DNA from 2 places in the Anaerosinus sp. genome. Region 1 is predicted to be linked to the other one. Evidence: riboswitches for the same ligand, from Rfam matches in the RefSeq annotation. Region 1 holds a riboswitch; the other holds the start of a gene.

Region 1 (7,881 bases):
GGTTAGTCATCGGATAAAGTTAATTTTAAATAATACACAAAGTTGGCACGCGATTTGCAATATATTATGGGTGTATAGAAAAAAGAAAAGTAACCAGAAGGAGGATACCAAATGCTGGCAGTTATCGTAGGGACTCACGGGAATTTTGCGATAGAACTGATTCGTACTTGTGAAATGATTTGTGGTACTTTATCCAATGTAAAGGCTGTAACTTTACTGCCGGGAGAAGGTGCAGAGGATTTAGCAAGGAAATATGAAACTGCTTTATCTGAACTGGATATTGAGGATGGAGTATTATTTTTGAATGATTTGTTTGGTGGTAGTCCTTATAATGCCGCTTGTCGAATTGCAGCAGGACAGGAAAAGTACGGAGTGGTTACGGGCGTAAACTTGTCAATGCTAATTGAAATGTTCGGATATCAACAAGCGTATTCTGAAGTAGATATCATAGGTGCCATGGAAAAAGCAGTAGACGCAGGCAAAAATGGAATGCAGTGTTTTCATATGAGCACAATTCAAAATGAGGAGGATGATTTATAATGATGAATATTGTATTAGCAAGAATTGATGACCGTTTAATTCATGGACAGGTAGCAACAATTTGGACGAAAGTCACGGGATGCGAACGTATTATCGTTTGTGATGACGATGTTGCCAACGATACGATTAGGAAAACATTACTAACACAAGTTGCTCCTCCAGGAATTAAAGCAAATGTTGTTGATGTAGAGAAAGCAATTCGTGCATATAAAAATCCTAAGTATGAGGGGGTAAAAGTAATGTTGCTTTTCACAAATCCAACGAGCGTTCTTAGAATGGTTGATGGTGGAGTTCAAATTGCCTCGGTTAACATTGGTGGAATGAGCTTTAAAGAAGGTAAAACACAGCTTACACAAGCGGTTTCTGTCGACGATCAAGATCGTAAAGCTTTCCAAGCTTTGCATGAAAAAGGCATTGAGTTAGAAATTAGAAAAGTAAATACAGATACAAAAATTGATTTGATGAGTATATTGAAATAATTGAAAGTAAAATTTTATTTATAAAAAGAGAATAGAGAAAATGGAGGGATAAATCATGGAACTTAGTACTATGCAGATTATTGCGGTTTTTATTGTATCGTGCATTAGTGGCATGGGGAGTGTACTAGACGAGTTTCAAACCCATCGCCCATTAATCGCTTGTACAGCAGTAGGTCTTATTTTAGGTGATATGACAACAGGAATTATTATTGGTGGTACATTAGAAATGATTGCTCTTGGCTGGATGAATATTGGTGCTGCAATGGCGCCAGATGCAGCATTGGCTTCTGTTATTTCTACGATTTTAGTTATTGCAGGACATCAAAGTATTGGTGCTGGTATTGCAATTGCAATGCCGCTTGCCGCAGCAGGTCAAGTACTTACGATTTTTGCAAGAACGATCACGATCTTTTTCCAACATAAAGCGGACGATTTTGCTAAAGCAGGTAATTTAAATGGCGTAGATTTTTGCCATATAGCGGCTTTATTTATTCAAGCATTGCGTGTTGCAGTTCCAGCTGTATTAGTTGCAATGTTTGTCGGTACTGGTGCAGTACAAAGCATGTTGGCTGCGATTCCACCAGTAGTTACTGGTGGATTACAAGTAGCTGGCGGATTTATCGTAGTTGTAGGGTATGCAATGGTAATCAATATGATGGGGGCTAAATATTTAATGCCTTTCTTCTTTTTAGGTTTTGTTTGTGCAGCGTTTACCAATTTCAATCTTGTCGCTTTTGGTGTAATTGGTCTTGTAATGGCAATTGTATATATTCAATTAAATCCTAAATACCAAGTTGCAAGTGCTCCAGCAGTTGCTGGAAATGCATCAGCAAATAACTTAAATGACGATTTAGACGACGATTTAGACGATTAATTTGCGAAATAAAAGGAGGATGATAATCGTGGGAGCAGAGAAAAAATTAACTAAAGGTGATATGTTTAGTGCATTTATTCGCTCAAATTTTTTACAAGGTTCATGGAACTTTGAAAGAATGCAGGCGCTTGGATATTGTTTTGGGATGATTCCAATTATAAAAAGATTGTATCAAGGGCAAGACCGTGTAGACGCATTAAAAAGACATTTGGAATTTTATAATACACAACCATTTGTTACTGCACCGATTATTGGGATTACGGCAGCAATGGAAGAGCAAAGAGCCAATGGAGCGGATATTCCTGATGGTGTAATCAATGGGATTAAAGTAGGAATGATGGGCCCGCTTGCTGGTGTTGGTGATCCGATTTTCTGGGGAACACTTCGTCCAATGGTAGCTGCTATGGGGGCATCACTTGCTTTAGGTGGAAGTTTATTTGGCCCGATTTTATTTTTTGTACTTTTCAATGCAGTTCGCTTAGGTGTTAGATGGTATGGGATTCAGTATGGATATGCAAAAGGAACCGATATCGTAAAAGATCTTGCAGGTAATAAATTGCAAAAGATTACAGAAGGCGCTTCTATTCTTGGCTTATTCGTTATGGGTGCATTAGTTTGTAAGTGGACATCAGTAAATATTCCGCTCGTTGTATCAGAAATAGCAATGCAAGATGGTACAATTGTAGTTACGACTGTACAAGATATTTTAAATCAATTGATGCCTGGCTTAGTGCCACTTTTATTAACATTCATGTGCATGAATTTATTGAAAAAGAAAGTAAATGCACTTTGGATTATCTTTGGTTTATTCGCTATTGGTATCGCAGGTTTTGCATTAGGTATACTAAAATAATTTGGCTCATTCTCTAAAAATATATAAATACTCACACAAAAAAGAGGAAGACTAATGCTAATGTGAATAGTAAATAGTCTTTTTCTTTTTTACAATATTTGAAAAGTTGTAGTAAAAAGAAATTAAAAAATAAGAGAATTACTGTTTTAATGTTTGCATGATAAAACCAAAAAATATATAATAAAGTGAGTAAATGGTAGCCAAGGAGATGAATAAATGGATAGAACAGAAGAAATGAAAGATTTAACTTTATTAGGAAAACAAGGCACTGCCTATAATTATAATTACGATCCTGAAGTATTGGAGACATTTGATAATAAACACATAGATAACGCATATTGGGTGAAATTTAATTGTCCGGAATTTACAAGTTTATGCCCGATCACAGGGCAGCCTGATTTTGCAACAATCTATATCAGCTATATACCGGAAATAAAAATGGTAGAAAGTAAATCTTTGAAACTATATTTATTCAGCTTTAGAAATCATGGTGGATTCCATGAAGATGTTGTAAATATTATCATGAAGGATTTAATAGCTAAAATGGATCCTAAATATATAGAGGTTTGGGGGAAATTTTTACCGCGTGGAGGAATTTCGATTGACCCATATTGTAATTATGGCAGACCGGGAACAAAATACGAAGAAATGGCGTGGGAACGCTTTAAAGCACATGATTTAGTTGGTATGGATAAGGTAGATAATCGTTAAAATAGGGAAACTTCGATAGAGTGGGGTTAGGAATATGAATGAATTATTATCGAACGTATTAACAAGAAAAAGCGTTTATCAATTTGAATCAAGGCAAATTGTTGGGGATGAATTATGTGATATTTTAGAGGCTGGGCAATTTGTGTCAGATACAATTCAAATTCAAAATTGGCATTTTCTCGTTATTCAGAAAATGGAAGTTTTAGATCGTATTCGTCAATTATGGAAAGATGAATTAAGTAATAATCGGGCGATGCAAAATAGTATCTCGATGGCGCCGACATTAATTATTGTATCAAGTCAAAAAGATGATACAGACACGATTAATGCTGCGAATGCAACGATTGGTAATATGATGCTGGCTGGGGATAGAAAGGGTATAGGCTGTTGTTGGCTGCCGCTTATTCAATCCTTATTTAAAAGCGAAGAAGGACGTAAGTTAAAACAAGACTTAAGTATTCCGGAAGAATATATTTATTCTAGTGCATTGGCAATCGGATATAAAGCGAACCTGCATAAACAAGAAGTATTAAAACACAATTGCATCGTAAATTTTATACGTTAATTATGGATAATAAAAACAGCTATGAAATATCTCGATTGAGATGCTTCATAGCTGTTTTGTTTATTTATTAAACTGTTTGCGATATGCAATAAGATCAGGAATACTTACAATCGGAAAGTTATGTTTTTTTGCATAATCGACAAGACCTGGTAAGCGAGTCATTGTTCCATCTGGGTTTGTTATTTCACAAAGAACACCGCATGGTTTCAATCCGGCAAGCCTTGCTAAATCTACAGTCGCTTCGGTATGCCCGTCACGCTCAAGGACACCGCCTTGTTTTGCACGAAGCGGGAACACATGTCCTGGTCTATTTAAATCGGATGGTTTGGCTCCATCGGCAATCGCAGCTTTGACTGTAGTAACGCGATCGGCCGCTGATACTCCTGTCGTTACACCAACAACCGCTTCAATTGATTCGGTAAATCCTGTGCCAAAAGGACTCGTATTATGTTCAACCATCATTGGAATTCCAAGTTCAGCAATTTTGCTTTCTGTTAAACAAAGGCAAACAATGCCACTGCAATCATGAATTTGCAGTGCCATCTGCTCATTGGTTAGAGTTTCCGCAGCGAAAATTAAATCGCCTTCATTTTCGCGATTCTCATCATCGACAACGATGACGCCGCTACCCTGTTGAAATGCGCGGATTGCTTTTTCAACGCGTTCAATTTCTGTACCGAATTGAGATAATAAATTTTCCTTCATCAAAAATTCCTCCAAATGATAATTTGGACTTATAGAAGGGTGAGTAAAAAGACAGAATATTACTGCCTACTCTCTTTCATCCAGACTTTAACTGTCGGTACCGGATTCGCACCGGTTCTGCTGACTTTCTAAAAAGAAACGCTTGCGGACTTTCAATATTGATTACCGCCGATTGGGAATTTCACCCTACCCTGAGAATAAGTCATACAATACTATATGATACTCTTTGAAAGGGTAAAGTCAAGAATTTATTTCTTTTTTGGATATTTTAATTGTACGAGATATTGATTTGCTTTTGCTCGGATTGTGGATCCTCCGCTGCCAAATTCATCATCATTTTGTAAAATTGCCAAATCCCATCTTTCTTTAGAATGCAAGTCCCCATACATTCCATAAGGAACTCCGTTATTTTCATAAGGTGGGAAAATTCTATCGACGTTATCGCCAGCTTCTCCATGAGTCATTACGTGTTCAATATCAATTGGAATATCTAACGCATAGGCGAGAACAGCAATTGATTTGGCTAAATTCTCAATTTGAACTTTGGTCGGCGGTTCGGGCCCTATGTCTTCTGGTGTTGCTTGATATGCGGCATTTATTGTAATGCCAATACTTCCGCTATTTCGCATATACGTATGTGGACGAAGTTCAGATAAACTTTTGCCTGATAAATAGATTGTTCCGTCGTAGTCGATATTGATATGATAAGCATCGAATAATTCGCTATAAGGCATACCAGTCCAATGTAGGTAAATTTTAATGGGACGATTTTTTGCTTGCGCTGCTTTTAATAAAGCTGGTTTGGCGTTATAGGCTAACATTTCAAGTTCTGACAAAGAAATAATGGAGAACTTTTCAGAATCGGAATATTCAGGTGTATTTGCGAAGCTGGATATTGGAAAAAAGCAAAGGCAGAAAATAAAAAACAAAATTTTTTTATAGTTTAACAATGATAAAATTCTCCCATCTACGCAATATTTATCAATTATACTACAATTTAAATTATGGTCAAAGGTAATTTTTACGTTCATGTCGAATTTTACTTCAAAGTAGTTAGCGGTGTCATAGTTAGGAGAGATTGCCTTGGTATATGGAGTTATCGATATTGGCTCAAATACAATTCGAATGACGATTTATAAAGTTGAAAGTGTTAAGTTTCGTGTTTTATTGCATAAGAAAGATGCAACTGGTTTAGCTTCTTATGTAAAAAATGGAGCGATGTCTAAACAAGGAATTGAGAAAGCATGTCATGTTTTAAATGAATATAGAATGATTTTAGAAAATTTTAATGTGCAGAATAAGTATGCTTTTGCTACAGCTGCATTTCGTAATATATCAAATAGTAGGGAAGCTGTAGATGAAATTGAGCAACAAACAAATTTAAAAATAGAAGTGATATCGGGAGAGGAAGAAGGTAAGTTAAGTTTTATTGGTGCATCAAGATTGCAATCATTATCAGATGGAATATTGATTGATATTGGTGGCGGTAGTACGGAATTGGTCATCTATAAAAAAGGAATTTATCAGAAAGCTTTGAGTTTACAAATAGGGTCTTTGAGTGCTTATCGGGATTATATTGTAGGATTACATCCAACAATGGAGGAAAAAGAGAAGATTGAACGGGCTGTTTTAGAAAAATTAGAGCAAACGGATGATAAAGATTTTACACATGCGCAATATAAGTTTGGGTATGGAGTGGGGGGAACGGTAAGAGCGGTAAATAAATTAAAGCAGAATTTTTATCAAAATCTACAATGGCGTAATGAATTGGAATCAAAAGATGTTTATCAAATTACAGAGGTGTTAATGCAAGAAAGAGAAAAAGCTCCACGGCAGCTTTTAGATGTGATTTCCAGAATCGCACCATATCGTTTGCGTACGTTGATGCCTGGATTGATTATTTTAAACACATTGTTAAAAAAGTATGAAAGTTGCTTATTAAGGGTAAGTATGTCTGGTGTTCGAGAAGGTTACTTGTATAGTAAAGTGTTAAGTCACCATACCTAAATTATTCTAGCTTAGGTTTAGGATCATGTAGACAGGTCAAACATTTGTCTTTTGAGTAAAAACATAGAGAAAAAATATTGACAATATAAAACCGATGTGTTAGATTAAGTGTATTAAAAGATGAATAAAGATTGAAACTGGTGATAGGGGAGTAAAATCATTAGCGCACTCACAGAGAGCTAAGGGGGCTGGAACTTAGCAGGAAGCGGAATGAATAAGTGGGCCCTTGAGGGTGTCGTGAACGATTTTAATTTATTAGCGACAACGTATGCTTACGTTAATGAGCTGAGAATGTGATAGCATTCAATAGAGGTGGTCGCTTTTTATAGCGGCAAACAAGGTGGTAAACGCAGATCAAGCATCTGTCCTTATATGGACAGATGCTTTTTTATTTGTATTTTTGAGTAGAGGAGATAGAAAAGATGGCAAAAAGATTATTGATGGGAAATGAAGCAATTGCATTAGGGGCGATTCGTGCTGGTGTAAATGTCGTGTCAGGTTATCCAGGGACACCTTCAACAGAAGTATTGGAGACAATTGCAAAAGCAAAAGCTAATTTATATGTAGAATGGTCAATTAATGAAAAAGTTGCGCTTGAAGTTGCGGCTGGTGCTGCTTATACAGGTGCTAGAAGTTTAGTCACAATGAAACAAGTTGGCTTAAATGTAGCAAGTGACCCATTGATGAGTCTCGCTTATATTGGGGTAAAAGGTGGTATGGTAGTCTTAGTTGCTGATGACCCAGGGCCGATTTCTTCGCAAACAGAACAGGATACACGGCATTTTGCGCAGTTTGCTCATTTACCAGTCTTTGATCCTTCTACTCCAGAAGAAGCATATGAAATGATTGGTGATGCATTTAATTATTCAGAAAAATATCAGACCCCTGTAATTTTTCGCCCAACGACACAAGTTTGTCATGCTTGCTCGACGGTGGATGTAGATGAAAGAGTCGTTAAACGTGAAATTGAAGGCTTTGTAAAAGATCCGAAATGGGTGATTTTCCCGAAGCTATCTTATCAAAATCATTTAAAAATTCATGCTAATGAAGGAAAGATTGGCGAAGATTTTTCAACACTTCATTACAATATGATTACAGGTAAAGGAAAACGCGGCATTGCAGCAAATGGAGTATCGGTTACTTATGT
Region 2 (7,881 bases), on a different contig from region 1:
GGGGATTAATATAGGAAATTCTTATGTGAAAATGATTGAATTAAAAATGGAATCTGATGAGTTTATTCTGAAAAATATTGCTTATGCACCTTTATTTGGTGAGAAATATAATGATGATATGAGTAGATATGAACGTATTTTTTCGGCGATAACACATTTAATAGAACTTCATGGGATTCAATCTAAGGATGTTATTTTGTCTATAGGAGGTCGCGATATATTTGAACGTCGAGTAGAATTTCCTAAAATGCCAGATACAGAATTGGCAGAGGCTGTAAAATGGGATATTGAAAAATATGTGCCTTATGAAGCTGATACTTACTATTATGATTTTGCCATTCTAGAAAGTAATATGAATAATGAAACAGAAATATTGCCGGTTATGCTTGTAGCAGCACCAATGAGCGTGGTTGATGAGAATGTTAAAATGATGCAAGAATTGAATTTACATATTGTTGCAATTGAGGGAGAATCGTTTGCCTTAACAAGAACAATACGAACGGTAGAAAATTATATTGTAGTTGATATTGGTAAGGAAAATGGACAAGTTTTAATTTTTCAAAATAATATTCCAATTGCGGCAAGAAATATTCCTATTTTCGGGGATAGCTTTACGGAAATTATTCAATCAAGTTTATCTGTAGATAGTGCAGAGGCGGAAATGTTAAAGCAAAGTCAGCAAAATTTAATTCAAGCAGATGATACTGCAAATGAATTATTGATAACTTTAGCAAAAGAATTACAGGGTATTGTCCAAGAACTGTCAGATGAAATTTTGCGTACGATTGAATATTATCGTGTACAAAACAAAGATGCTGTTGTCGATAATATTTTTCTTACTGGTGGGGGTACGAGAATTAATGGTCTAGAGCAGCAGCTGGAGCAATTGATTTCTATTCCGGTTGCTCGGCATAATCCTTTTGCTTGCTTAACGATTAATGATTCCTTTGATTCTAATTATATTAAAAAAGTTTCACCACAATTTTCAATTGCAGTTGGATTGGCAATGAGAGGTAATGTTGTATGATTAAAATTAATTTATTACCACCTGAAAAACGGCGAAAACAAATTCCATTGAAACGATTCATTACGATAGTTATGAGTTCTTTTGTTATTGCTTGGGTTGGAATTTATTTTTTCATGCTTTTTCAAGCTGCTATATTGCAAGATACTATTCTTTCAGCCAAAGAAAGTTATCAGCTTATGACCAAAAGTATTGAAAAAAAAGAAATTACTGAAAAAAAACAACAGGTTATTAATAAAAAAAATGCAGTAGTGACAGGAATCTCTAAGAACATAAATGCGGAATATGCAGTTTTATCAAATATAAGTGAGCTGGTCACAGCTAATGTTTGGTTGACTGAATTTCATATGGATGAAAAAAAAGTTGTTAGAATTAAAGGCAATGCCTCTAGTTATCCTCAATTAGCAACTTTTTTAAATCGTTTTGAAAATAATAAGGCATTTACTGAGGTATCTTTGACCAGTGCAAATGTTACCAAAGTATCGAATCAGGAGATTACTCAATTTGAAGTTACTGCAAAATTCAAGGAGTTATAGAAATGAATTTATCATTGACAAAACTTGAGTTAAAATATAAACTGACATTATTCTCACTTATTTTAATCATTTTAAATATAATTTTCTACTTTTTCATCTATAGTCCGCAGAGTGAGGAAATTTGTACATTAAATAATCAATTGGAATTAGAACAGCAACAAATTAAAGTAATAGAAGATTTTATTAGTAACCATCCTGATATTAACGCTTATGATAATGAACTAAATAGTAAATTAGATAAAATAAATAAGATGATTCCTGAAAATCCTGATGTCAGCCTTTTTATTGATGAGATTTCAAAAATTGCTATACAGTCATCTATTCAAATTAACAATATTACTCCTGGTGAACTAGTTGATAAAAATAATTATCGTGAGTTTAGGATAGCTTTAAAAATAAGCGGTGATTATTTCGATTTCTTGAAATTTTTGCAAGCTTTAAATAGACTAGATCGATTGACAAGTATTTCTACGATTCAAGCATCGGCAAAAGGAAATATTGTGGAAAGTGATTTAGCATTAGTTGTTTACTGTTATGGAAGTTCAAAGGATTCATCTGGAGAAAATGCAAAAGCAACAAAATCATCTGCGTCTAAAACCAATTAGGTTAGACGCAGTTTTTTAATAGAAATAAAATGAAAAAGGAGATATAATATGTTTCGTTTTTTAACTGCAGGAGAATCTCATGGGCAATGCTTAGTTACAATTATAGAAGGATTACCTTCGGGTATTAAAATTGATATTAATAAAATTAATACCGATTTAGCGAGGCGCCAACAGGGCTATGGTCGTGGAGGTAGAATGAAAATAGAAACGGATAAAGCTGATATTTTATCAGGTGTTCGTTTTGGTGAAACTATTGGAGATCCAATTACAATTAGAATTAATAATAAAGATTGGTCTAATTGGGAAGAAAGAATGTCTGTATTTGGTAACGTTGCAGGAGCAAAAGTGACAGCAGCTCGTCCAGGTCACGCTGATTTAATTGGCAGCCAAAAATATAATCGTGAAGATATTCGTGATATTTTAGAACGAGCAAGTGCTAGGGAAACAGCGACAAGAGTTGCTGTAGGAGCTATAGCCAAATGTTTGCTATCAGCTTGTGGAATCGAAATTAGATCTCATGTTACTAATATTGGTGGTGTTAAAGTTAATCCTAAGAATATAGATTATACAATATTGAAAGAATCTAAAGTAGAATCAGAATTAAATTGTTGTGATAAAATTGCTGAAGCGAAAATGAAAGATGCAATTGATCAAGCGAAGAAAAATGGCGATACTTTAGGTGGAGTCTTTGAAATAGTTGTATTTAATACGATTCCTGGTTTGGGGAGCCACATTCAGTGGGATAGAAGACTTGATGCAAAATTGGCGAGTGCGCTAATGTCTATACAAGCAATTAAAGGGGTAGAAGTGGGTGAAGGTTTTGAATTTGCCAATTTACCAGGAAGTCAATCCCATGATGAAATGTTTTATAATGCGAATAAGAACGTCTATCGAAAAACAAATCATGCAGGTGGAATTGAGGGTGGCATGAGCAATGGAGAAGCTATTGTAATTAAAGCTGTAATGAAACCAATCCCTACCTTGATGCGTCCATTAGCTTCGGTTGATATAAACTCTAAGGAAGAAGTAAAAGCGAATACAGAGCGAAGCGATGTTTGTGCAGTCTCTGCAGCCTCAGTAGTAGGCGAAGCAATGACGGCAATTGTGCTTGCGGAACTGTTAATTGAAAAGTTTGGTGGAGACAATATTTGTGACTTAAAGGCAGCAATAGATCATTACATAGCAAGAATAAATAGGTGATATGATGAAAAATGTTATATTAATTGGCTTTATGGGCACAGGAAAGACGAGTACTGGACGATTATTGGCTAATAGAATAGGGTATTCTTTTATCGACACTGATAATAAGATTGAAGCTGTAAATAAGATGAGTATTCCGGAAATGTTTCGAAAATATGGAGAAAAATATTTTCGTGAAAGAGAAACAGAAATTATCAAAACTATTGCCAAATATCATCATGCAGTTATCTCAACTGGCGGAGGTGTGGTTCTTAATCCACATAATATGAATTTGCTAAGCCAAAATGGAGTTGTTGTCTCACTAACTGCTTCAATTGATTCTATTTTAGAGAGAACTAGCAGAAGAAATTCACGTCCTTTATTAGAAACGGTTGATCGACGTAAGGTAATTGAGGAGTTGCTAAAATCTCGTATAGAATTTTATCGTAAAGCGGATTGTGTGATTGATACAAGCAATATTTCGCCGTTACAAGTAACAGATAAAATCATTGATTTTATGAGAAAAGGGGGGATTTTACGTGCAAGAGGTTAGCGTTGTGCTTGGTAGTCAGAGTTACGATATTCATATTGGTGAAGGTTTTTTGGACCAATTAGAAGTACTGATGCAATCCTTTTCTTTTTCAAAGCGAGGCTTGTTAATTTCAGATAGTAATGTAGCACTTTTATATGGGGATAAACTATTAAATATCCTGAATCAAAATGGGTTTGCATTCGATTTGTTTGTTGTTCATGCAGGTGAGCAGGCAAAATCATTTAATATCGCACAAAAAATTTATACGAAAGTAATTGAATTGGGGTTAGATAGAAAATCTCCGATAATCGCATTAGGCGGGGGCGTGGTTGGAGATTTAACAGGCTTTATTGCTGCTACTTATTTGCGTGGTGTACCGTTTATACAGATTCCAACCAGCCTATTAGCGCAAGTAGATTCAAGTGTAGGCGGAAAGGTTGCAATTAATCACGAGTTAGGTAAAAATTTGATTGGTGCTTTTTATCAACCTAAATTTGTTCTGATTGATTTAGAGATATTACAAACACTTCCGCAACGTGAAATTTATTCAGGATTAGCGGAAATTATTAAATATGGGATTATTGCTGACGATAAGTTTTTTGATTATTTAGATACAAATAGTCAAAAAATATTGGAACTTGATAAAAATACATTATCTCATATAATTCGGCGTTCATGTGAGATAAAGGCAGATGTGGTGAGTAAAGATGAAAAGGAAGCTGGACTGCGGATTATTTTGAATTTTGGGCATACAATTGCGCATGCGGTTGAAAGTGATACGGGTTATAAAAAATATAATCATGGTGAAGCAGTTGGGATAGGAATGCATGGAGCCGCCTTATTAAGTCACTATTTAGGGCTTATTGATGAAACGGTTTTAAATAGAGTCATTCAGATCATACAAAAATTTCAGTTGCCTTTATATGCTTTTGATTGTACGATTGAAAACTTATTTGAATTTATTGGTCGGGATAAAAAAGTGACGAGTGGTAAAGTAAAGTGGGTATTGATGAACTCGATTGGGCAGGTAATTATTCGTAATGATATTTCAGATGACTTAGTAAAAAGAGTTTTATCTGAAATTGTAAAATCTTCCGATAGTAAGAATCTATGATAAATTTACTTGATTATTTTGGTGCACGATGTTAGAATTTAATTATTATTTATATATAATTTAAGCAGTCTTTGGGGAAGGTGAAACTCCTTACCGGCGGTAAAGCCCGCGAGCCTTTTGGCAGATTCGGTGAAATTCCGAGGCCGACAGTATAGTCTGGATGAAAAAAGACTTAGCTTATAGGAATTTTTATTTACTATAGGTATGTCTGTCTGAGGCTGTTAAAAGGGATGAATCTCTTTTTAATAGTCTCTTTATTTTTAGGGAGATGATTTAATGGATGAAATTTATATGCGTGAAGCATTAAGAATCGCTGCCTATGCATCAGGGCGAACAACGCCAAATCCATTAGTTGGTGCCGTTATTGTAAAAGATAATCGAATTGTGGGACAAGGCTGGCATAGAAAAGCTGGAACAGAGCATGCTGAAATTCATGCGCTACACCAAGCAGGAGAGTTAGCAAAAGGTGCAGATATTTATGTTACGTTAGAACCGTGTTCGCATTATGGGAAAACACCACCTTGCTGCCAAGCGATAATAAAAGCAGGGATAAAAAAAGTCATTGTAGCGATGACTGATCCGAACCCACTGGTTGCAGGAAATGGATTAAAAGAATTAAAAGCAGCAGGAATTGAAGTGGTTGAGGGTGTATGTCGCGATGAGGCAGAGAAACTAAATGAAGTTTTTCTAAAGTGGATTGTACATAAAATGCCCTTTATTGTCGTAAAAACGGCGATGACCTTAGATGGAAAAATTGCAACTGTTTCTGGGGATTCAAAATGGATAACAAATGAAAAATCACGTAAATTCGTACATCAATTACGTGATTTATATGATGGAATTTTAATTGGAATTGGGACTGTTTTAGCTGATAATCCTACGTTAACAACAAGACTAGACCACTTGGGAAAAAATCCAGTTCGCATCATTGTCGATAGCAAGGCACGAATTCCGTTAGATTCTATTGTTATAACGGATAAAAGTGCACATACTATTCTTGCGGTTACAGAAAGAGCATCTCAAGAAAAAATCGCGGCTTTACTTCAAGTAGGAATTGAAGTGATTGTGACGAAGGAAAAAGCTGATCGAGTTGATTTAAGTGATCTACTTAAAATTTTAGCTGAAAAAAATATTTGTAGTATCTTGGTTGAGGGTGGTTCAAGAATAAATTATTCATTTTTTGTTGAACATTTAGTGGATAAGGTGCATTGCTTTATTGCACCTAAAATTATTGGCGGAACAGATGCAGCTTCTCCGGTAGGCGGAAAAGGAACTTTTTATATGAAAGATGCCTATCAGTTAAATGATATTACTACGGAGCGCTTTGATGAAGATATTTTAATTACCGGCTATGTAAGATAAGGAGGCATAGGTTATTGTTTACAGGGCTTATTGAAGAATTAGGAATCGTAAAGGCAATTCAATCTGGTGCTAAATCAATTCAACTTACAATTACGGCAAAAAAAGTGCTTGAAGATGTAAAAATAGGAGACAGTATCGCAGTCAATGGAACTTGCCTTACGGTTGTTCGTTATCATCAACATGACTTTACAGCGGATGTTATGCCAGAGACAGTAAAAAGAACTGTTTTATCACAGCTCAAGATTGGTGATGTTGTAAATTTAGAAAGAACTTTGGCATTAGGTGATCGATTTGGGGGGCATATCGTTAGTGGTCATATTGATGGAATTGGAACAATTCTAAGTATGACAAAGGATGATAATGCAATTGTTGTAAAAATAAAAGTTGCAGACCATTTATTACGTTATATCATTGAAAAAGGGTCTGTAGCGATTGATGGTATCAGTTTAACGGTTGTTGAGATGGCAGATTCGTATTTTTCAGTATCTCTGATTCCACATAGTGCGCAAATGACGACTTTAGGAAAGAAAGCTGTTGGAGATATTGTTAATATTGAAAATGATATTATCGGAAAATACGTAGAACGTTTGCTGAATTTATCGGTAAAAGAAGAGAAAACAACAAGTATATCTATGGATTTCTTGCGAGAAAATGGATTTTAATGGAGGGAATATAATGAGTTTTAGCTCGATTGAATCGGCAATAGAAGATATAAAATTAGGTAAAATGATTATTGTTGTTGATGATGAAGAACGCGAAAATGAGGGCGACCTTCTTATGGCTGCGGAAATGGTTACTCCAGAAGCGATTAATTTTATGGCTACATATGGTAGAGGGCTAATTTGTATGCCTGTGCATGGAAAAAGATTAGATGAATTAGAATTAGATGCAATGGTAATGCATAATACAGATGCGAATGGAACTGCTTTTACTGTTTCAGTAGATGCATATGATACAACAACTGGGATATCCGCATATGAACGTGCTTATACAGTAAAGGCAATTTTAGATCCGAAAACTACTTCCGATAAATTACGTCGTCCTGGACATGTTTTCCCTTTGAGGGCAGTAGATGGCGGGGTTTTGAGACGTGCAGGGCATACTGAAGCTGCTGTAGATCTTGCTAAATTAGCAGGATTTACTCCTGCAGGAGTCATTTGTGAAATTATGAATGATGATGGAAAAATGGCACGCGTACCTGATTTATTGAAGTTTGCTCAAAAGCATGACTTGAAAATTATTACGATAGCCGATTTAATTAAATATCGCAAATCAACAGAAAATTTTATCAAATGCGTTGCTACAACTTCTCTCCCGTCCAAATTTGGTCAATTTAAATTGGCTGCATATGAAGATAGACTAACAGGCAAATGTCATGTAGCGATGATAAAGGGAGATGTAGAAAATAAAGAAAATGTATTGGTTCGAGTACATTCTGAATGCTTAACAGGAGATGTATTTGGATCTTTACGTTGTGATTGTGGAGACCAGTTAGCAAGGGCTATGGAACGAATAGAAGAAGAAGGTCA

The links. Region 1 has a riboswitch for FMN ahead of ribB (3,4-dihydroxy-2-butanone-4-phosphate synthase). Riboswitches for the same ligand answer to the same signal wherever they lie in the genome.
Region 2: it holds a riboswitch for FMN, as region 1 does, so the genes downstream of both, ribD (bifunctional diaminohydroxyphosphoribosylaminopyrimidine deaminase/5-amino-6-(5-phosphoribosylamino)uracil reductase RibD) here and ribB (3,4-dihydroxy-2-butanone-4-phosphate synthase) in region 1, are expected to answer to the same signal.

What each region holds. Positions count from the first base shown of each region.
Region 1 is NZ_CBDNNH010000017.1:76,723-84,603, forward strand. Features, by position in the region: gene ACWZFG_RS08080 (PTS sugar transporter subunit IIA) at 112-540, shown strand; gene ACWZFG_RS08085 (mannose/fructose/sorbose PTS transporter subunit IIB) at 543-1,019, shown strand; gene ACWZFG_RS08090 (PTS mannose/fructose/sorbose transporter subunit IIC) at 1,075-1,893, shown strand; gene manZ (PTS mannose transporter subunit IID) at 1,922-2,746, shown strand; gene queF (preQ(1) synthase) at 2,963-3,457, shown strand; gene ACWZFG_RS08105 (nitroreductase family protein) at 3,492-4,022, shown strand; gene ribB (3,4-dihydroxy-2-butanone-4-phosphate synthase) at 4,083-4,727, opposite strand; FMN riboswitch at 4,792-4,930, opposite strand; gene ACWZFG_RS08115 (N-acetylmuramoyl-L-alanine amidase) at 4,976-5,563, opposite strand; gene ACWZFG_RS08120 (Ppx/GppA phosphatase family protein) at 5,811-6,734, shown strand; gene iorA (indolepyruvate ferredoxin oxidoreductase subunit alpha) at 7,157-7,881, shown strand, end outside.
Region 2 is NZ_CBDNNH010000004.1:71,783-79,663, reverse strand. Features, by position in the region: gene pilM (type IV pilus assembly protein PilM) at 1-1,027, shown strand, start outside; gene ACWZFG_RS03605 (PilN domain-containing protein) at 1,024-1,560, shown strand; gene ACWZFG_RS03600 (type IV pilus inner membrane component PilO) at 1,563-2,165, shown strand; gene aroC (chorismate synthase) at 2,214-3,365, shown strand; gene ACWZFG_RS03590 (shikimate kinase) at 3,370-3,897, shown strand; gene aroB (3-dehydroquinate synthase) at 3,884-4,990, shown strand; FMN riboswitch at 5,054-5,166, shown strand; gene ribD (bifunctional diaminohydroxyphosphoribosylaminopyrimidine deaminase/5-amino-6-(5-phosphoribosylamino)uracil reductase RibD) at 5,267-6,352, shown strand; gene ACWZFG_RS03575 (riboflavin synthase) at 6,367-7,014, shown strand; gene ACWZFG_RS03570 (bifunctional 3,4-dihydroxy-2-butanone-4-phosphate synthase/GTP cyclohydrolase II) at 7,028-7,881, shown strand, end outside.